4 regions of the Idiomarina sp. UBA4520 genome follow, and region 1 is predicted to be linked to each of the others. Evidence: predicted binding sites of a transcription regulator. Region 1 holds the regulator's gene; each other region holds the start of a gene.
The links. Region 1 encodes LexA, which represses DNA repair genes until DNA is damaged. Its sites were predicted from a motif close to TACTGTATNNNNATACAGTA; they were not measured.
Positions count from the first base shown of each region.

Region 2: a site for LexA is predicted at 2,800-2,819, ahead of B3850_RS07645 (ImuA family protein). Genes of this name have one in related genera too.
Region 3: a site for LexA is predicted at 2,842-2,861, ahead of recN (DNA repair protein RecN). Genes of this name have one in related genera too.
Region 4: a site for LexA is predicted at 2,961-2,980, ahead of B3850_RS03980 (YebG family protein). Genes of this name have one in related genera too.

Region 1 covers NZ_DGMK01000014.1:88,525-93,789, forward strand. Annotated here, with positions in the region: gene plsB (glycerol-3-phosphate 1-O-acyltransferase PlsB) at 1-1,424, opposite strand, end outside; gene lexA (transcriptional repressor LexA) at 1,557-2,174, shown strand; gene B3850_RS06215 (hypothetical protein) at 2,171-2,602, shown strand; gene coxB (cytochrome c oxidase subunit II) at 2,902-4,023, shown strand; gene ctaD (cytochrome c oxidase subunit I) at 4,034-5,265, shown strand, end outside.
Region 2 covers NZ_DGMK01000016.1:3,939-9,203, forward strand. Annotated here, with positions in the region: gene B3850_RS07630 (thiol:disulfide interchange protein DsbA/DsbL) at 1-533, shown strand, start outside; gene B3850_RS07635 (mechanosensitive ion channel family protein) at 583-1,785, opposite strand; gene B3850_RS07640 (acyltransferase) at 1,797-2,708, opposite strand; gene B3850_RS07645 (ImuA family protein) at 2,832-3,434, shown strand; gene B3850_RS07650 (Y-family DNA polymerase) at 3,434-4,840, shown strand; gene B3850_RS07655 (error-prone DNA polymerase) at 4,876-5,265, shown strand, end outside.
Region 3 covers NZ_DGMK01000020.1:112,162-117,426, forward strand. Annotated here, with positions in the region: gene B3850_RS08840 (insulinase family protein) at 1-680, opposite strand, end outside; gene B3850_RS08845 (outer membrane protein assembly factor BamE) at 707-1,057, opposite strand; gene recN (DNA repair protein RecN) at 1,145-2,809, opposite strand; gene nadK (NAD(+) kinase) at 2,918-3,808, opposite strand; gene grpE (nucleotide exchange factor GrpE) at 3,951-4,610, shown strand; gene dnaK (molecular chaperone DnaK) at 4,715-5,265, shown strand, end outside.
Region 4 covers NZ_DGMK01000011.1:69,114-74,378, reverse strand. Annotated here, with positions in the region: gene arfB (alternative ribosome rescue aminoacyl-tRNA hydrolase ArfB) at 1-303, shown strand, start outside; gene B3850_RS03995 (hypothetical protein) at 475-894, opposite strand; gene B3850_RS03990 (flavin reductase family protein) at 1,044-1,700, shown strand; gene B3850_RS03985 (MFS transporter) at 1,690-2,874, opposite strand; gene B3850_RS03980 (YebG family protein) at 3,009-3,320, shown strand; gene B3850_RS03975 (M14 family metallopeptidase) at 3,392-4,303, shown strand; gene B3850_RS03970 (DEAD/DEAH box helicase) at 4,326-5,265, opposite strand, start outside.

The sequences.
Region 1 (5,265 bases):
GTATGCTTTAAATCGATAGGCTGACCGAAAGTTACAAAGCCCTGACCAAAATTACGCAATTTGGTAATTGTTTTTAGAATTTGAAAAACGGATTCTTTCTCTTTGTCCTTACCTTTTAACTCCTTCAGGTAAGTGGCGACTTCCATGATGTGTTCATAACCAAGATACACCGGCACCAACGACACTGGGCGTTGTTGATCACGCAGCATACCCTGAACGGTCATAGCGAGCATGCCAGTCTTTGGCGGCAATAAACGCCCAGTTCTGGAACGACCGCCTTCACTGAAGTATTCCACCGGGTAGCCTTTTTGAAACAGCCAGCACAAGTACTCGCGAAAGACCGCGGAATAAAGCTTATTGCCACGGAAACTGCGGCGTATAAAGAACGCGCCACCACGACGGAAAATGCCGCCAACCGGGAAGAAGTTCAGATTCACCCCTGCTGCAATATGGGGCGGCACCAAGCCTTCTTTATAAATAACATAGCTCAGTAGCAAGTAATCCATGTGACTTCTGTGACACGGCACGTAGATAATTTCGTGTCCCTGCTGAGCAAGACGACGTATGCGTTCACCGCCTTTTACATGAATACCGTTATAAATACGGTTCCACATCCAGGTCATAAAGCGATCGAGTACTCGCACTAATGTCGAGCTGTAATTCGCCGCAATTTCGTCAATGTAAGAGAGTGCTTTTTTGCGAGCTTCCTCTTCACTAATTTTCTTGCCTTTGGCCTCGTCGGCAACGGCCTTCTTGAGCGCTGGCGTGTTAATAAGCTGCGCCATAAGCTCTTTCCGATGACTAAGCTTGGGTCCGGCAACTGCATGACGCATGCGAACAAAGTGAACACGGGCAACACGCGCCAATTTATGGGCTATGCGCATGTCTGCGCCGTAATCATTAGCCATTTGACCTAAACTGACGCTACGCGAGAAGCGCAACAAGACCTGACGACCTGAAAAAAGCACAAGCCAGAATTTACGAATAGCGCCTGGGTTATCGAGGTCACCCGTCATTGCCTTGCCGGCAGTTGCTTCCTGGCCTGCCTGGCGCCCCCAGAACACCCCTGCGGGTATCAGCTGTAAGTCGAGGTTGCTATTGTCTTTATGTAACTTCAATAACTGATGGAATTCTTGCACCGCTTTTTCAGAGGTTTCGTTGGCAAATTCTTCCAAATACATAACCCGGCTGTATTCTTTGCCATTAATTTCAAGCGGTTCGAGAGGATCAGGCAGGCCTCGGCGCTTAGCTGCACGCTGCAATATGGACAGATCAGCCGTAGAGGTTGAACGCATAACGTAAGCCACCGGCTTTTGCACCGTGGTTTTGTGATCAGTTTCATCGCCGTCCCAAATATCTTCGAACCGTGTTAGCCAACGTAACGGATACTTCAACACCGCGTAAAAAGGGCTTTTTTTGCTCATACATCAACCTCTGTTTTAAACAGAGCTATAGGATACCAACTTAAAAAATAAAAGTCGTTGGTGAAATGACTTGCGAAATAAAAATACCTGTATATACTCACAGTATCACTGTACATAAACACAGGTTCGAATATGCGCCCTTTAACACCAAGACAGTCGGAAATACTAGAGCTTATTAAAGACAATCTGCACGCAACCGGTATGCCGCCGACACGTGCGGAAATTGCTTCCAAGCTTGGCTTTCGCTCTGCCAACGCCGCCGAAGAGCATTTAAAGGCGTTAGCGCGTAAAGGTGTTATTGAAATTATGCCAGGTATGTCTCGCGGCATTCGCTTAGTCGGCGACGACTTTGATGTCGCCGAAGGTTTGCCGCTGATTGGCCAGGTCGCCGCCGGTGAGCCGCTGCTTGCAGAACAGCATGTTGAAGGGCATTACAAAGTCGACGAATCATTATTTCAGCCTGCCGCCAGCTTTCTCCTGAAAGTTAACGGTATGAGCATGAGAGACATTGGTATCTTGGACGGTGACTTACTTGCCGTGCATAAAACTGAGCAAGCCAGAAATGGACAGGTTGTTGTTGCTCGGGTTGAAGACGAAGTCACGGTAAAACGGTTTGAGCGCAAAGGTCGCACTGTCTTGTTACATCCGGAAAATCCAGAATTCTCCACCATCACTGTTGATCTAGCATCGCAAGTATTCGCGATTGAAGGTCTGGCGGTTGGTGTTATCAGAAATGGAGCTGCACTATGAAAATTCAACAGAACAACAAATTGCACCACCCGGGTTTGTGGAAAGCTGCACCGACGGATATTAAGTTTGAACAAGAAACAGGCGCAGAGGCAGTCGAGACAGACGCCTTATCACCAGCTGTTCAGAATGCTTTACAACAAAAGCCAAGTGAATGGGTCACCGTTATCGGCGGTGACAAAAATGTCATTGCCCAGCTTATTGAATCCGGTGTTGCGGAGCATCAAATTCGTTGGTTACGCAGTCACTCTGCCGAACGTTGTGAGTGGGCATTGGAGCAAGCGCTATTAGCGGGAAACAGCAGTATGGTTATTGCCTATCTCGACTCTGTCTCAAGCCGCACATGGCAGCGCGCAAAAATGGCAAGTAAATTAAGTCACACTCAATACTTCCTGTTTGATAAAAACACACTAACATCCCACCTCCACTAAATCCTCGTTAGTGTGTTTCTTCCTTGATAGGCTGCTTCGGCAGCCTTTTTTTAACAGATCAGCTCATTTATTGACCATTTGTTTGATTTGATCTGGATCTTTCTTTGTAAATTAGTTAATAAATGTACTACCCGACTATAAAAATATTATAACAACGATAATTATAACAAAGAGTCTGTAGAGAAAGTGATTTCTGGGGAGAAGCTGTTCCTTTTTCTGCTTACCTCTTTGTTCTTCGAATTTTGATCGGAATTGGCCTTTCGGTCTCATTGAAGAATAAGAGGAGAAGTCACGTGAAAATGAAGCCTCTGTGGGCACTATTGGCTATGTTGAGCTTACCTGCTAGCGCAGAAAACCAACTCAACCTAACCAAGGGTGTTACTGAAGTCAGTAACCGAGTTTACGACCTGCACATGACGATATTTTACATCTGTTGTGCCATTGGTGTGGTCGTGTTCGGTTTAATGTTCATTTCGATGATTCGCCATCGCAAATCGAAAAACCCCAAACCAGCGAATTTCCACGAGAACGTAAAAGTTGAAATTGCCTGGACCATTATTCCACTGTTAATTCTTGTGGGTATGGCCATTCCGGCAACAACAACCCTAATTGCTATGGAAGATACATCAGACGCTGATGTCACTATTCAGGTTACGGGTTCGCAATGGAAATGGCACTACAAATACTTCGAGAATGACGTTGAGTTCTTCAGTCGTTTGGCGACTCAACAAGAACAAATAGACAATAAATTCGACAAAAGCGAAAACTACTTACTCGAAGTCGATCGCCCGCTGGTTATTCCAACGGGTCAAAAAGTCCGCTTCCTGGTAACTTCCGACGACGTTATTCACAGTTGGTGGGTTCCTGACTTCGCGGTTAAGAAAGACGCTAACCCCGGCTTCATCAACGAAACCTGGACCAAAGTAGACGAGCCTGGTATTTACCGTGGTCAGTGCGCCGAGCTTTGCGGTCAGGATCACGGATTCATGCCTGTGGTTGTTATTGCCAAAGAGCCGGCTGAATACGAAAAGTGGATAACCGAGCTTGAAGCAGAGCAAGAAGCCGCTCGCGAGCGTGAGCAAGAGCTCTTAGCCATGGAAATGTCAGAAGACGAACTCATGGACTTAGGCGAGAAAGTTTACAACAGTACTTGTGCTTCATGTCACCAACCTACCGGCCAAGGTGTTGACGGCGTATTCCCTGCATTGGCAGGAAGCGGTGTATCTGTCGACCCAGACGCTAAAGCAAAACATATAGACATCGTTGTTAATGGCGTTACCGGCACTGCTATGCAGGCGTTCGGCCAACAGCTGAGCATGCGTGAGCTTGCAGCTGTTATCACCTACGAGCGTAATGCCTGGGGTAACGACACCGGCGACCTGATACAGGCAGCCGACATTAACGAAGTCATGAATCAATAAGGAGACGGTGATGAGCACAGCAGTCGAAGCAAACCATCACGACGCACACCACGATCATAAGCCGTCTGGTATTGGTCGCTGGCTATTTACAACCAACCATAAAGACATTGGTTCAATGTATTTATGGTTCAGTTTTATTATGTTTTTAACCGGCGGTGCCATGGCTATGGTTATCCGCGCGGAACTTTTCCAGCCGGGTCTGCAACTGGTTGATCCGCATTTCTTTAACCAAATGACCACGGTGCACGGCCTTATTATGGTCTTTGGTGCTGTTATGCCTGCCTTTACCGGCTTGGCTAACTGGATGATTCCAATGATGATTGGGGCGCCGGACATGGCATTGCCTCGTATGAATAACTGGAGCTTCTGGATTCTTCCATTTGCTTTCATTATTCTGCTGGGCTCTTTGTTCATGGAAGGTGGCGGTCCTGCCTTCGGTTGGACATTCTACGCGCCGCTTTCAACCACTTACAGTTCAGACTCTACTGCTCTGTTCGTGTTCTCGGTTCACATTATGGGTATTTCATCCATTATGGGTGCTATTAACGTCATTGTGACCATAATGAACATGCGCGCGCCTGGCATGAACTACATGAAAATGCCGCTGTTTGTCTGGACTTGGTTAATTACCGCATTCCTGCTAATTGCAGTTATGCCAGTATTGGCAGGGGCAGTCACCATGGTATTGACCGATAAATACTTTGGTACCAGCTTCTTCGATGCCGCAGGCGGTGGTGACCCGGTTATGTTCCAGCATATTTTCTGGTTCTTCGGGCATCCTGAAGTCTACATCATGATTCTACCGTCCTTTGGTATTATCTCGGCAATTATTCCCGCGTTTACGCGAAAACGGCTGTTTGGCTACTCGTCGATGGTGTATGCAACCGCCGCCATTGCGTTACTGTCATTCCTGGTGTGGGCTCACCACATGTTTACCACCGGTATGCCGGTCTTCGCAGAGCTGTTCTTTATGTACTGCACCATGCTCATAGCGGTGCCAACCGGGGTGAAAGTCTTTAACTGGGTTGCCACTATGTGGAAAGGCTCGATGACATTCGAGACGCCTATGTTATTTGCGCTGGCCTTTGTCATTCTGTTCACCATTGGTGGGTTCTCTGGGCTTATGTTGGCAATTACACCGGTCGACTTCCAGTACCACGATACTTACTTTGTGGTTGCACACTTCCACTATGTATTAGTATCCGGTGCCATTTTCTCGATTATGGCGGCGGCTTATTACTG
Region 2 (5,265 bases), on a different contig from region 1:
ACTACGAAGTGATTGCAGACGAAGCGACCAGCAAGCCTGAAATTACAGAATTCTTCTCGTTTTACTGTGTGCATTGCTACCGCTTTGAACCTATCGCTAAAGAGATGAAGTCAGAATATCCAAATGCGTTTCAAAAAGCCCACGTGTCTTTTATCAGCCCGCGCGGTAATGTCGGCGAGGAAATGACTCAGGCGTTTGTGGTAGCGGAAAAGCTGGGTAAAAGCGACGAATTGTCAGTCGCTATTTTTGATTACAACTTCAACAAGAATAATATGCTGACCAGCAAAGAAGACATTCGTAACGTATTTATTGTGAACGGTGTTTCTGGCGAAGAGTTTGATAAGGCAATGAAAAGCTTCACGGTAAGAACGGCTGCCGCGAGAATGGATCGCCGAGCGACTAATTTAGGTGTTAATGCAACTCCAACTTTTATCGTTAATGGTAAGTATAAAATGCTGCCACAGGGCTTCCGTGACAGTGATGACTTTGCCGGTGACTTTACGGATCTGGCAGGCTACTTATTAGAGAAGTAACCTGCCTGGACAGTAAGAAGCTTTAAGGGTTGTACTTACAATAAGCGCCTTATTCATTTTTGGAGAAGGCGTTTTGATTATTAAGGTACTGATAATTCCGTAAGCCAAACTCCGGTAATACGCTGTACAAGTGCTCAATAATAGAGCTTTGAATCGCTTCGTATTTGGTCCATTCTGTGTCGCTCGAGAAGGCATAAATCTCTAAAGGTATGCCTGCTGCAGTAGGTTGCATTAGTCGGGTCATGCAAGTTAAATCCTGACGTACTTTCGGATGATTCTTCAAATACTGATCAGCAAAAATTCGAAATGCCGTTAGGTTACTGACCGGCTTTTCTAAATCGTTTTCTTTAAGCCATTCATCCACCGACTTCCCAAAATACGTATCAACTATCTTCTCCAGCTCATCGTCAGACAGTAGTTTTGAGCTATCCAGATCAATCATCAGGGAACGTTTCATGCGGCGCCCGCCTGTTTCTATCATGCCTTGCCAGTTCTTGAAGGACTGATTAATCAGCACATAGGTTGGCAGGTACACAATGGTTTTATCCCAGTTTTCGACTTTAAGCGTAATAAGCCCGACTTCTTGTATGGTGCCATCAACATTGTGATCAGGCAGCTCTATCCAGTCGCCTATTGCAACCATGCGGTTAGTGGCAAGCTGAACACCAGCGACAAAGCCCATCAGTGTGTCTTTGAACACCACCATGAGTATGGCGGTCATGGCACCAAAGCCGCTGAGCAAGTACATGGGCGACTTATTCATGATAATAGCCACAGTGATAATGATGGCCATTAATACCAAGACCAATTTCACAACCTGAATAACGCCGGTTATAGGCACATCTCGCGCTTTTGGTGTGTAGTCGTAGGCGATGGATACAAAGTTAGCAATAGACGTCAGAATACTGGTGATAACCCAGGTAAGATAAATGCCGACAGCCGTTCGCAGGGGTGACTGCCAGCTTTCGAAGTCGCCGGTGAACAACACCGGAATAAAGCTATTAATAATAACAACCGGTGCTAAGTTGGCGCAGCGTTTGAAAAAACCACTGTCTACTAATGCCCGATACCAACGCTCTGGGGCGCGGCGCAGTGCACGTTCAATCGCATGGTCGAATACCCAACGGGCAATGACGTAAGTGATATAGCTTGCGACTAATATAATGGTGACACCGATGACCAAGCTGAGCTCCTGCAAATTGCTCTCGATGCCCATACTTTCCAGCCACTGCCTTACAAACTTAAAGTTCATGGCAACGCTCCTTATCGGGTTTCCGTGATGGTTTTACGGATATCATTAATGGTTTGATCTTTCTCGTGCCAACGCAAGTTCAGCCAGTTTTGAAAGTGCTCTTTGAACTTCGGATCATTAGCGTAGTCGCCAATTAAGTCCGCCGTAACTGGCAGCGTTTTGATATCCACGTAAACGTTTTTGAGTCGTCCGCTGAGTAAATGCCAAACAACGGGGCGCGAATCGTTACCCGGATATACAATAGTGATGTCCAAAATAGCCTCAAACTGTTCTCCCATTATTTGCATGGAAAAAGCTGTTCCACCTGCTTTTGGAGGCAATAAATTTTTAAACGGGCTGTTCTTTTTCTTATGCTTTTCCGGCGTAAAGCGAGTGCCCTCACAAAAATTAACGACCGTTGTCGGAATATGTCGGAATTTAGCGCATGAGCGTGTGGTTGTGGCGATATCCTTGCCTTTTAGGTGAGGCTTTTTCTGTATCAAGTCTTTTGAATAACGCTTCATAAAAGGCATATCTAAAACCCAGCACCCCCATCCGACAATGGGTATCCACATAAGCTGAGATTTTAAGAAAAAGCGAGGCGTCGGCATATGGCGGCGGGTTAAGTGCATTAACACAAGAACATCCACCCAGCTGCGATGATTCGCCATGACCATATACCAGCCGTTTTCGTGGAGATCTAAGTCACCTTTTATATGCCATTCCATGCGTTGAGTCAGCTGGAACATCATTGACATGCAATAAGCCCAGACGCGGAATAGTCCGTTAGCGGCGGCTGAACACAAGCGTTGAGTTGCAGGAAAAGGCAGAAGAATTTTGAAAACACCGACACCAATAATCAAAACGCCGATAATAGCGGTTGTGATAACTCCCCACAGTAAGTGAGCGATGACTCTGAAGGGAATAAGTAACGATGTCAGCATATTTCCTGGTGCCTTCCTAAAAGTAAATAGTTACAGAAATAATAACTTAAGCCGTGCTTTATGTCTGTTGCGAAAGGGTAAAAAATAATGGTACTGTACAAATATACAGTATTGGAGGGCAGTATGCAGCCAAATCTACAGCGACTGATAGAAAAAGGGGTTGTTTGGCAGGGGCAGACAAAAGCGGCTCAAGCTGACCATTACATAAAAACAGGCTTTTCCAAGCTTGATGAGTTGTTAGGTGGTGGTTGGCAAACTCCCGGGTTGCATGAATGGCAGTTAGAGTCGCCTTTTTCAGAGCAGCGGTTGTTATTGCCGCTTGCGCAACAAGCTATTGAACAGGGGCTTGCTGTGTTTTGGGTAAACCCACCGGCGCAGTTGTCTGCCGCCAGTCTGTATTATCATGACTTAGCCGATGCTATGCATGTTGTGGTTGAGGCCAAAGGAAGTGATGCTTGCTGGGCTCTTGAACAGATATTACAGACGAAAAACGCCATGGCGTTTGCCTGGCTTCCGCAAAAAGAAACGACGTCTCCGAAAGTCCGGCGCTGGTATAAAGCGGCAGAGTCCGGGCAAATGGGCATCGTTATTAGCGGCTTTAGTGATCACCCGGAGGCTCGACCCTATAGTAACCGGTTAAAAATACGTTTAACGGAAAATGGATTAGCTCTGGATATTTTAAAGCGCAAGTTTGGATGGCCTGTTGAGAATATAGAGCTGAGCTAATGTGGTTATATTGTCACTTTCCGCAGTTGCTGTTAGATAGCCTGTTAAGAGCACAGCCCGAGTTTGAGAAACAGGCGGTCGCGCTTTATCAGGTTCAAAACGGACAGTCACTTATTGAGCAAAGTAATCAAGTTGCTCAGCAGGCAGGAGTTAGTCAGGGCATTGCCAGTGTTATGGCTATAGCCCTCTGCGAAGACTTAAAGTTAAAAGAGTACAGTGTGGCAAAAGAAGAAAGGCTTCTTTGTGGCGTGGCTGACCATTTGTACCAGTGGGCGGCAAAATTGGTATTAGAGCCGCCGCAGGGCATATACGTAGAGCTCGATAGCCTCGAAAAGTTGTACGGTGGGTTGTCGAATACGGCGAAAACGTTGCATTTGGCGGTAAAACAATTGGGGGTGAGATCGCAGCTGGCGGTGGCTAACAATGCGTTAGCAGCGAAAGTGCTGGCTGAAGCCGATGCCCCGCTGACAATGAAGGATGAAAAAGTCGGTCATCAGTTAAAAGGTTTATCCATAAAAAGTAGCGGACTGCCGGACAAAGTCGTTCGAGACTCACTATCTGCAGGCATTTTCTCTATTGGTGATTTACTGGACATACCGGTTAGTGACATTGGCCGGCAACTTGGAAAAGAAGCCCTGTTTTATATACAAGAGTTAAAAGGTGAGTTGAAAACGCAGCGAGCGAGTGACTTTTATCAGCCGTCCGAGCGATTTTTTCAGCACGTCGACTTAGTTTCCGAGGTATCTAATTGGCAGGGCTTACGCTTTCCTATGAAGCGGCTGCTTAATGAATTAGAGAGCTTTTTATATCAACGCCAAAAAGTTGTGCAGCATATCAAGTTTCAGCTGTACCAGCGTGATAAAAGTTGTTCAGAGGTTAGAGTTGCGACAGCAAGCCCCAGTTGGCGCGCGCAAAGTTTTTGGTCATTACTGCAGTTAAAAATGGAGCAAGCTCCTTTAAGCGCGCCTGTTTTGGAAGTGTCTCTTCAGGCATCAGACTTTTCTTCATTGTCGGTAAAAACAAGTCACTTTTTTCATGATGCAAAAGACACCCAGGGCTTATTTCCTCTCATTGGAAAATTACAGGTGAAGCTTGGCGAAAATGCGGTTTATACCCCGGCAGTGAGCGATGATCCCAGGCCCGGTATTAATGAATACAAACAACCGCCCTGCCGTTTCGGCGGTTTCTCCGTCAAGCCTGTTAAGCGGCCTTTATGGCTAAATCACCCTGAACGGGTCAATTTGGATGAGTGGTCTTTAAGCAATGGCCCGGAGCGAAAACGTTGCGGCTGGTGGGATAGCCAACCAATAGAGCGAGACTACTGGATAGCAACGGACAGTAAGCATCGCAAAGGTTGGCTTTTTTATGAGTCTGGGCAGTGGTATTTGCAGGGATGGTTTAGCTGATCTGGCTTCACACCCACTCAGCCTGAGGTCTTATTATGGCATTTGCAGAGTTACACGCACTCAGTCATTACAGCTTTCTGCGCTCAGCGGCTGCGCCAGAAGAGTTGGTATGCAGAGCAGAACAGCTAGGCTACTCAGCTATAGCCATTACCGACGAATGCTCGGTTGGAGGAGTTGTTAAAGCCTATGAAGAGGCTAAGCAGCGCGATATTAAGCTCATTATAGGCAGTGAGTTTCATATTGCGGACTACGGCACTTTTGTCGTCCTAGCTCCAACGCGAGAAGCCTATGCTGAATTGAGCCAGAAAATTACTGAATTTCGTGGACGCTCGAAAAAAGGCAGTTACCAGGCGAATATTGAGGACTTTTTCACGGGTTTTTCGGACTGTCTTTTGTTGTGGCTTCCGGAGTTTCAGCAACCCCAA
Region 3 (5,265 bases), on a different contig from region 1:
GCGATAGCCTCTAGTTCTGTCAACGATTGTGGACCGGCAAGTACCAGCTGCATTCGATTTGCGCTGAAATGAGACTCATAAAAGCGCTTAAGCTTCTGTTGTAAAGTACCGTGCTCATCATCTTTTAAGGTATTTAAGTTTCCAACAGAAAACAGAGAAAAGGGATGATCCTGATTAGCCGTCACTTTATGAACCTGATACAGGCGACGTAACTCATCTTTTTGTTTTAAACGAAACTCAGACTCAATGGACTGTTTTTCTTTTTGAATCCACTTATCGGAAAAAAGAGGCTCTTTTAAAATTGAGGCAAAACGCTCAAATGCGGCTTCAAGTGCGTTTGCATTACAGTCAAAGTGGAAATTAGTAAATTCAGTGCCTGTCCAGGCGTTGTGCTGACCGCCATGAGCGCTAAGAAAATCATTGAAGGCGCTGGGCTCAGGGTAAGACTGGCTGCCCATGAAAAACATGTGCTCTAGAAAGTGAGCGAGACCTTGGGTATGCGGCGGATCGTCAAAGTGACCTGCACTGATGGCTATGGAGCCTGCCGCTTTCACGCTATCAGGACAATGGACTAACAGCACTTTAAGTTGGTTATCTAAAACCAAGTGCTGATAGTCACGCTTGTCACTGGGACTTCGGACAACACGGACGAGCTCATCAGTCTTTGAGGAGTTCGCCATAATGCTCCTTAGTTCATATTAGGTTTTTATTGATCGAGAGGCTGATCAAACTGATCTGACTTAGCGAAGTCGCCGCTTAAATCACTTAAACGTTCGTTATTGAAAGTTAAGATCAGTTCTTTACGGTAAACTTTACCTTCGTTCGGGTTCATATTGTACAAGTACACCCAGCGATCTGAGTCGAAGCTGTTTTCAGCGACAGGCTTGCCTAATACGTAAATAACCTGCTCTTCAGTCATTCCGACACGAAGCTTATCAACATCGTCTTGCTCAAGGTAATTGCCTTGAGGAATATCTATTCTGTAAACCATGCTATCGAGCACAGAGCAACCACCTAAGCTCAGCAATGCGGCGATACAAACTGCAAATTTGGTCATGAAATACCTATTTCTCTTTTTTATAACTGTATTTAACTTTTGACGATGATAAACAAAGCAGCCGCTGAACACCAGCACAGTCAGCGACTAACTCGCTAAAAGCTCTTTCGCGTTAGCTTTAGCCATGTCCGTTACACTATCCCCACCCAGTAAGCGGGCAAGCTCTGTGACACGTTCATTGTGACTTAGCGCTGTCACCATAGTTTCTGTTTCGTCATTGTCACTATATTTACTGACCTGGAGCTGGTTGTCAGCTTTTGCAGCAACCTGTGGCAAATGCGTAACGCAAATAACTTGAGCTGTTTGCCCAAGCTCGCGCAGCATTTTTCCAACAATAGCGGCAGTTGGGCCACTGACACCAACATCGACTTCGTCGAACATCATTGTTGGTACTGACTTTTGGGTTGCTGTCATGACCTGTATGGCAAGGCTAATACGTGAAAGTTCACCGCCCGATGCAACTTTACTGAGAGACTGCAGTGGCTGGCCAGGGTTAGTTGTTACTTCGAACTGAATATCATCGGTACCCAGACGAGACGCTTTTTTATCCGTGTCATGCTCGACATTAATAATAAATCGGCCATGAGGCATATTGAGCTCATGCATTGATTGTGTAATTTTCTTACTGAGTTCATCTGCCGCCTTTTCACGGCTGCTAGAGAGTTTCTGTGCTAACTCCCGGTAATCGGTTTCCGCCTGTTGGCGATCAGAATCAAGCTGCTCAAGGTTTTTATCAGCATTCACAATATTATCGAGTTCGGCGTTCAGCTTTTGATGGTGTTGCCATAAGTCAGCAGCTGCAACCTGATGCTTTTTCGCTAAGCTAATAGCTTTGCTTAACCGCTCTTCAACAATGTCGAGCTCAGCGGGGTCAAGCTCGAGTTCATCCTGATAATGCCTCAGTTCGAGCGCGGCTTCCTCAATATGGACTTTGGCTTGCTCTAATAGTTGGCAAACAGGCTTTAACTGCTCATCGATATCCGCAGCTTCCTCTAGTCGCTGATTCGCCGAAGAAACCAGTCCTGTTGCATTGTTATGCTCACCCTCGTAAAGCGCACTGAGTGAAAAAGCACTGGCTTCCATGAGGTATTTACTGTGACTTAACTTTTTATGGCGTTGTTCGAGCTCTTCAAATTCACCTTCGGCAATAGCAAAGTCATTCAATTCTTCGACTTGGTATTCGAGCAATTGTCGCTGTGCTTCGAGTTCGTCTTGTTGTTGAACATAGTGTTTATATTCTTTTTCAAGCTCGAACCATTGACGGTATTGCGTTGCAACCTCTGACAGTAACCCTGTGTGTCTTGCGTAGTTGTCGAGCAGTTCTAACTGGTGCTCTTCTTTCAATAATAGTTGGTGTTCATGCTGCCCGTGGATATTAACTAATAGTGGTGCCAGTGACTTTTGTTGGGTGAGCGCAACTGGGGTGCCGTTTATCCAGGCTTTTGAACGACCGTCACGCTGAATGACACGTCGTAGAATACAGTCTTCTTCTGCATCAAAGTCATTGTGGTTAAGCCACTGGGCTGCAGGGCTGTTTGGCTCTACGGTAAAAACAGCGCTTATTTCCGCTTTGTCCTCGCCTGGTCGTACCCAGTTAGCATCAGCCCTGGCACCTAAACATAAGCTTAAAGCGTCTAAAGCAATAGATTTACCTGCACCGGTCTCACCAGTGATAGCGGTCATGCCTTTTGAAAAGTCGATATCCAGAGACTTAACGACAGCAAAATTGCGGATGTGTAACTGAGCTAACATAAATGCACCTTATTGACATGTACGTATAAAAGTACTGTTGTTTTGTACAGTTTATACAGTATTTATACAGTACTATTTTGTTATTGCAAGCTCAGTATGAAATTTCTTCTAAAAAAGTCGGCTGCCCCAGCCAAGTTTGTTTCGTAATACGTGGTAATAATTGTGATCAACCGGGTGAATCATTTTCAGCGTATGGTCATGCTTTTTAAGCACAATGTCGTCGCCCGGGTGTACAGCCATACGCACATGCCCGTCACAACTAATTTGCAATAGGTCGTTGTCGTAAGCTGCGCGCAGTCGAATATGGCTTTCGCCATCAACAACAATAGGGCGGCTACTTAATGTGTGAGGAAACATAGGAACCAGAGTCATCGCATTGAGGTTAGGGTGTAATATGGGGCCGCCTCCGGATAGAGAGTAGGCGGTGGAGCCTGTCGGTGTGGCGCAAATTAATCCGTCAGAGCGCTGACTAAAAACAAAATGGTCATCAATGTAGAGCTCGAACTCTATCATGTGGGCGACTTTGTCAGAATGCAGAACAATTTCGTTAATGGCGCGTCCTGCACCTGCTGGAGAACCGTTGCTAATCACTTCGGCAGAAAGTAGAAAACGCTTTTCAACGCGGTATTCGCCTTCTAAAACGTTAAGCAAGTGGGTCATTACTTCGTCAGGGTCCAGGTCAGTCAGAAAGCCTAAATTACCCCGGTTCACACCAATGACTCCAATGTCATGTTCGCAGAGCGCTCTTGCTGCACCTAACATATTACCATCACCACCAACGACAACGGCAATGTCAGCCCACTCTCCAAGCTCTGCTAAGTTTATGGTTTTGATTTTACCAGACTCAAGTAGCTTTTGAGGTAACTGTTCAGCAGTGCGGGACTCAAGTGCTATGTCATAGCCACGTTCGTTTAGTGCCGTCGTTACCGTTTCTAAAGTGAGTTGTGTGCCGCGGTCATTGACCTTGCCGAGTAAGCCAATTCTCTGAAATGCGCTCATAATGACAGTTCCTGTGGTTTAGGCTGTTTACGCTACGATCAGGTGGAAAATTTATCAAGTCATAGAAAGCCCCTTGAAAGTAAAAAACTTGCCCCCATTAACTTGGCAACCTCAATTTAAACCGGACTGAAGAGAGTCAAATATGGCGGATAAGAAAGACCAACAGACTGAACAGAATGTTGACCAGACGGTCGAGCAACAGCAAGCAGAGCAGCAGGCTGCACAAGCGGCGGAAGAAGCGATGCAACAGGACACAACAGCTGCGGAAGCAGAAACAGCAGGCACATCTGCCGACCAAACTGACAAAATTGCCGAGCTTGAGCTGGCACTGAGTAAAGCTGAAGCACAGGCGAAAGACCAGCGTGAGTCGGTGTTGCGTACGCAGGCTGAAATGGAAAACGTACGACGTCGTGCAAGCCAGGACGTGGAAAAAGCGCATAAGTTCGCGCTAGAGAAGTTCGCCAATGAATTGCTAACGTCCGTGGATAACCTGGAAAGAGCACTGCAACTAGCCGACCAGCAAGACGAGTCGAGCCGCAATTTTATTGAAGGTATTGAGCTGACTTACAAGAGTCTGACCTCAACCCTGGAAAAGTTTGGTGTGAAAGCGGTAGGAGAAGAAGGCGAAGCCTTTAACCCTGATTTGCACCAGGCCATGTCGATGCAAGAGTCTAGCGAGCACTCAAATAACACCATTATGGCTGTCATGCAGAAAGGCTACGAACTAAATGGCCGCTTGCTGCGTCCCGCTATGGTTATGGTTGCGCGTAATTCGGACTCGGGCGTCGATACGAAAGCATAAAGATTAATCAAATATCCTTACATAGGGTGTTGAAATCAAAATAAAGAGACCCCAAATAAGGGGTAACGAAACAAATTTCATGAATCTGGAGTTGGAGACGAATCATGGGCAAAACAATTGGTATTGACTTAGGTACAACAAACTCTTGTGTTGCTGTACTAGACGGCGGCAAAGCACGCGTTATCGAAAACGGTGAAGGTGACCGCACAACCCCTTCAGTGGTTGCATTTACTGACGACGGCGAGATTTTGGTGGGTTCACCAGCAAAACGCCAAGCAGTAACTAACCCGAACAAAACTTTATTCGCAATTAAGCGTTTAATTGGCCGTCGTTTTCAGGACGACGAAGTCCAGCGCGATATTGGCATTATGCCTTATAAAATCGTTAAAGCGGACAATGGCGACGCTTGGGTAGAAGTGGATGGCGATAAAAAGGCACCACCACAAATTTCTGCAGAAGTTCTGAAGAAAATGAAGAAAACCGCAGAAGAGTTCCTGGGCGAGAAAGTAACAGACGCCGTTATTACTGTCCCTGCATACTTTAATGACGCTCAGCGTCAGGCAACGAAAGACGCAGGTAAAATCGCAGGCTTAGAAGTTAAACGTATCATCAACGAGCCGACCGCTGCTGCATTAGCCTACGGTATGGACAAGAA
Region 4 (5,265 bases), on a different contig from region 1:
GCTCAACTTATTTTTGATATTCAGGCTTCGTCACTACCGGATTTTTATAAACAACGACTGCTTAAAAAGCATGATCACCGTATTACTCAAAGTGGCAAAGTGATTATTAAAAGTCAGGAAACACGTAGCCAGGCAAGGAACAGAGAACTAGCATTAGAGCAACTGACAGAGCTTATTCGAAGCGTTTCGAAAACACAGAAAAAGCGTATTCCGACCAAACCAAGCCGGGCAGCAAAAGAGAAGCGCTTGAATAAGAAGAAGCAGCACGGCCAGAAAAAGGTGCTTCGCAAAAAAGAGTTTTAGCTTCCCATATTTCTGGTTTCACTTGAGCAGGTTATCCGTGTGCACTCCAGTATTAGCTCTTTTAACTCGCATTGGCTACAGTAGTCACAGCAACGAATATCACTGGCGACAAGTCGCTTTTCTAAGAGTAAACGCTTTAATTGCTCTTTACTCAGGGATAGTTGCAAACGTTCAGGTTTGTTCCTGCGCATGGTTCAATTCCTCCAGTTGTTGAACGTAGTGACCCACACAACGAGAATGTTGGCACCCCGTAACAAGTAATTGGCAGCAGTAGCGGCACAAGTCTTTAACTTGTCTGGAGTTCGAGGTTGTTCGCCATTTCTCAAGCTGTCGACTCGCATCTTCTTGTTTTTCTTGAGCAAGGAATTGGTTATTGAGTCGAATATAAACAGCGATTAGCAAAACTGATGCCGTCGTGTAGGTTTGTATTGCATTCGCAGTTAATGCCGCCTCTTCTGCTGCACATCGAGCATTGTCAATAGTCTCAGATAGTATTGAGGCTGCGCTGCAGTAGCTTTTTTGCTGTAAATACTGGGTAGCTTCTTGCAGATGTTTCTGACTGCTAAAGTAAGCTGTGTAGGCATTATTCATTTTTGTCTCTTTCCCTATTGATCGTTATTGAAAACAAGTTAACGCAAATGATAACTGTTCGCAATAGGGATTTTGTAAATGTTCTTTTAAACGATCAAAAGCGGCTATTTGTGCGTAACACAGACTATAAGTAAATTTCTGAGGTCATTATGAAACACTATAAACAGAGCGACTTAGCCCAAATGAAAGATAGAGAGCGGGCTCGTTTCGTGAACTGCTTGTCTGGCTTTAAGAGCGCCAATGTCATAGGTACTCGCGATCGTCATCAGCAGGATAACCTGGCAATTGTGAGCTCTGTTGTTCACCTTGGTAGTAATCCGCCTTTTCTCGGTTTTATTATGCGCCCGCAATCAGTTACCAGGCACACCTGGGAGAATATCGAGGAAAGTGGTGTGTATACTATTAATCATGTTGGCGAGAGCTTTTTTAAAAGGGCGCATAAAACCTCTGCCCGCTACCCGAGAGAGCAGTCCGAGTTTGATGCTTGTGACCTAACACCTGAGTTTATGGATGGTTTTCACGCGCCCTATGTGGCTGAGAGCTCTTTGCGTATTGGTATGCAATTGGTTGAAATTATTCCGATACAACACAACGACACGGCGCTTATTGTTGGCGAAGTGCGTTGGGTCGATGTACAAGAGGATGTAGTTCAAAGTGATGGTTATATCGACATTGAAGGTCTGGGTACTATGACTATTTCCGGACTAGATGGTTATCACTTGACCTCTCGCGCAGCGCGTTTGTCGTACGCAAAGCCCGACGAAGAGTTGCGCGAATTGCACATCAACGGCGAGACTAAAGGCTAATAATATCGGGCGCTTTACGGCTGTGTTCTTTAGTGATCCAGAATAGCAATAAGCCTGCGAGGGACAAACCGCAGCCGACCCAACCGGTACCTTGCCAGCTCAGTGGTGAAACAATAGCTAAACCACCGAGCCAGGCGCCTAAGGCGTTGGCCGCGTTAAATGCGGAGTGATTCAGCGATGCGGCTAAGGTTTGTGCTTCTCCCGCTACATCCATAAGGCGGACCTGAAGCGCGGGAACCAAAGCCGCTGCACTGCCAAGTAGCAGGACCATTGGCATAACGCTCCAAATGCTTTCTAGCGTAAAGGGGAAAATACCTAGTACAACTGCAGACCAAATAAGTGAGCCACCAATCGTTAACTTAAGGCTTCGGTCCGCTGCCCAACCGCCGACTAAACTTCCTGCTAACGAGCCGATACCGTAGATAAGCAATGCAATAGGTATCCAGTGGGGAGCCAGTCCGGTAGCGTTAATCAAGGTGGGGGCTATGTAGCTTAAAACCGCAAACATGCCGCCAAAACCGATAGCGCCAATAGCCAGCGTTAGCCAAACCTGTGGGTTCTGTAAGGCTCTCATTTCGCCTCGAGCAGAGGTTTTTTGTTCGTTTGGATGTTGTGGAACCACAAGTGCAATCATAACCAGTGCAACTAAACCTAATGCACCAACAGTGTGGTAGACCGTACGCCAGTCGATGAGCTGCCCGAGCCATGTGGCTAGAGGGTTACCAACCAAAATGGCGATGGTAAGGCCCATCATAACCATAGTGACAGCCATACCGCGTTGGTTCCGGCGTACCATATCGGCAGCGACCAAACAGGCTATGCCAAAATAAGCCCCATGCGGCAGACCAGTTAGAAATCGTAAAATTTGCAGCAAAAAGTAATTATCGGCCGATGCGCTGGCAAAATTACCAATAGCGAAAACGAACAACAGTATGAGTAGCATAGGCTTACGAGGAAAGCGCGCAAAGAGGATAGTAATAAGTGGCGCACCGACAACAACACCTAAAGCGTAAAGACTGATTAAGTGCCCGGTTGTACGCGTGTCAGTATTAAAATCGGTAGCGACGTCAGGCAGCAAACCCATAATCACGAACTCACCGATACCAATAGCAAAACTGCCAATGGCCATGGCAAATATAGCCAGTCGAACTTGTGCTTTGGAGAACTGAGTCATGGGGCTGGCTGTATTCCTGTACTTATCGTCTTTGTTAAGAGTGCGCAGTTTAGCGAATGTGGCAGCTATTGCAATTACTTGCTTTATACTGTACAAATAACCAGTATCTGTAAACCTCAGCAAAGGACACAACCATGGCTGTAGTAACCCAATACGTAGTGATTCGCGATGGAGCCGAAAAAATGACATTTACCTCGAAAGCCGAAGCTGATGCACACGATAAAATGTTGGATATGGCAGAGGCGCTAACGCCCTTAATTGAAAGCAGCGAGCTTTTTACTGACGACAAGCAGCTTGAAGATATGGCGATGTTTTTAGCGAAAGAACGAGAAAATGTTTTAATTGCTCTCGGCGCCAAGAAACCGAAAAAGCCGAAAGCAGAAAAAGCACAGGCAGAGAAAGTAGAGAATAAAGCGGGCAATAAAGAGGCGACCAAGGCAGCATAGCTTTGGTGCTCGAGAAGACTTTGGTAATATAGCAGTCTCTCTTTAAAAGACGTAATAAATAGGATCAGGCTATGACGCAAGAAACGATTTACCACATTGGTACTCCGGGTAAACCATGGGGTGCGGAAGAAAAAGCGCAATGGTTAGCGGAGCAAACTCAAAAGCGTTCATACTTTGATGATGTTGTTAGCAAAATAGAGACATTTAAAGACGACTTTGACGTTGAACACTATGGCGAGTTGGCTTACGAAAGCGCTACTTACCCGTTATTCGCGGTGAAAACTAAGAGTTGGGACAGTAATAAACCGACGGTATTAGTCACTGGTGGTGTACACGGCTACGAAACAAGTGGTGTTCACGGTGCGTTGCGTTTTATAGAAACCCAAGCCAATAGCTATGCAGAGAACTTTAACGTTGTTGTTGCACCGTGTTTAAGTCCGTGGGGCTATGAAACCATTAATCGCTGGAATCCGGCAGCTATTGATCCTAACCGTTCGTTTGTTGCTGAATCACCGGCTGGCGAGTGCGCTCATATTATGAAGTACGTTGCGGATTTAGGCGTAGATATTCTGGCGCACATTGACTTGCATGAAACCACAGATACTGACAACAGTGAGTTTCGTCCGGCAAAAGCCGCAATGGATGGTACCGTGAATACTAACTGGAATATCCCTGACGGCTTCTATTTGGTCGGTAATGCCGAAAAGCCTTACCCGGAATTCCAAAAGGCCGTACTGGACTCTGTTGAGAAAGTCACTCACATAGCGGATGCTGATGATGAAAATAAACTGATTGGCGAAGACATTTCGCAGCGAGGTGTTATTTTACTGCCAACGTCTAAGCTGGGACTTTGCATTAGCTTCAGTAAAGCAGAGTACGCCACAACCACAGAAGTTTACCCCGACAGCCCCAAAGCAACGCCTGAGCAGTGTATTGAAGCTCAGGTCGCTGCAGTAACTGGCGGGCTGGATTTTTTGAAGTAAAACCCAGCCGACAGTGAAGTGGCTAGCGTCGTGTCGCCGGGCGGTTTTGTCTCGGCGCACGGCGCGAGTTATTTGGCCGGCTACCTCTGGGCTTTTGGATAGGCTCAGGTTTTATGCTCGGATCGGGCTCAAAACCCGGAACCACTTCTTTCGGTATCTCATTCTTGGTCAGCTTTTCAATGTCGCGTAGCAACTTATGTTCGTCAACGCAGACCAAAGAAGCGGCTTCGCCTTCGCTGCCGGCTCGACCGGTACGTCCAATGCGGTGCACATAGTCTTCGGCAACCTGCGGTAACTCAAAGTTAATAACGTGAGGTAATTCGTCGATATCAATGCCGCGCGCAGCGATATCCGTCGCGACTAAGACTCGTAATTTACCTGCCTTAAATTGTGCTAAGGCTTTGGTTCTGGCGCCCTGGCTCTTATTACCGTGAATAGCCATCGCCGGTAAGCCATCGTCAGTGAGTTGAGTCGCCAAGCGGTTTGCGCCGTGCTTGGTGCGGGTAAACACCAACACTTGTCGCCAGTTTCTGCTGCCAATTAGGTAGCTTAATAGCTCGCGTTTGCGTTTTTTATCGACAGGGTAGACACGCTGCTCAATTGTATCTGCTGCTGCATTCTGGCGTGCAACTTCAACCAGTTTAGGTTGATGCATAAACTGCTGAGCCAACGCTTTAATCTCTTTAGAAAAAGTGGCTGAGAAGAGCAGGGTCTGACGCTGTTCAGGAATCAGCTTCATGACTTTTTTAATGTCATGAATAAAGCCCATGTCTAGCATCCGGTCAGCTTCATCTAATATCAGCACATCAATCTTGCTTAAATCGACGGTACCCTGACGGCTGTGATCAAGCAGTCGTCCTGGTGTTGCGACTAAGATATCGACGCCGCGACGTAACGCATTAATTTGCGGGTTTATGCCCACGCCACCGAAAATGACCAGCGATTTGAGGCCTGTGTACTTT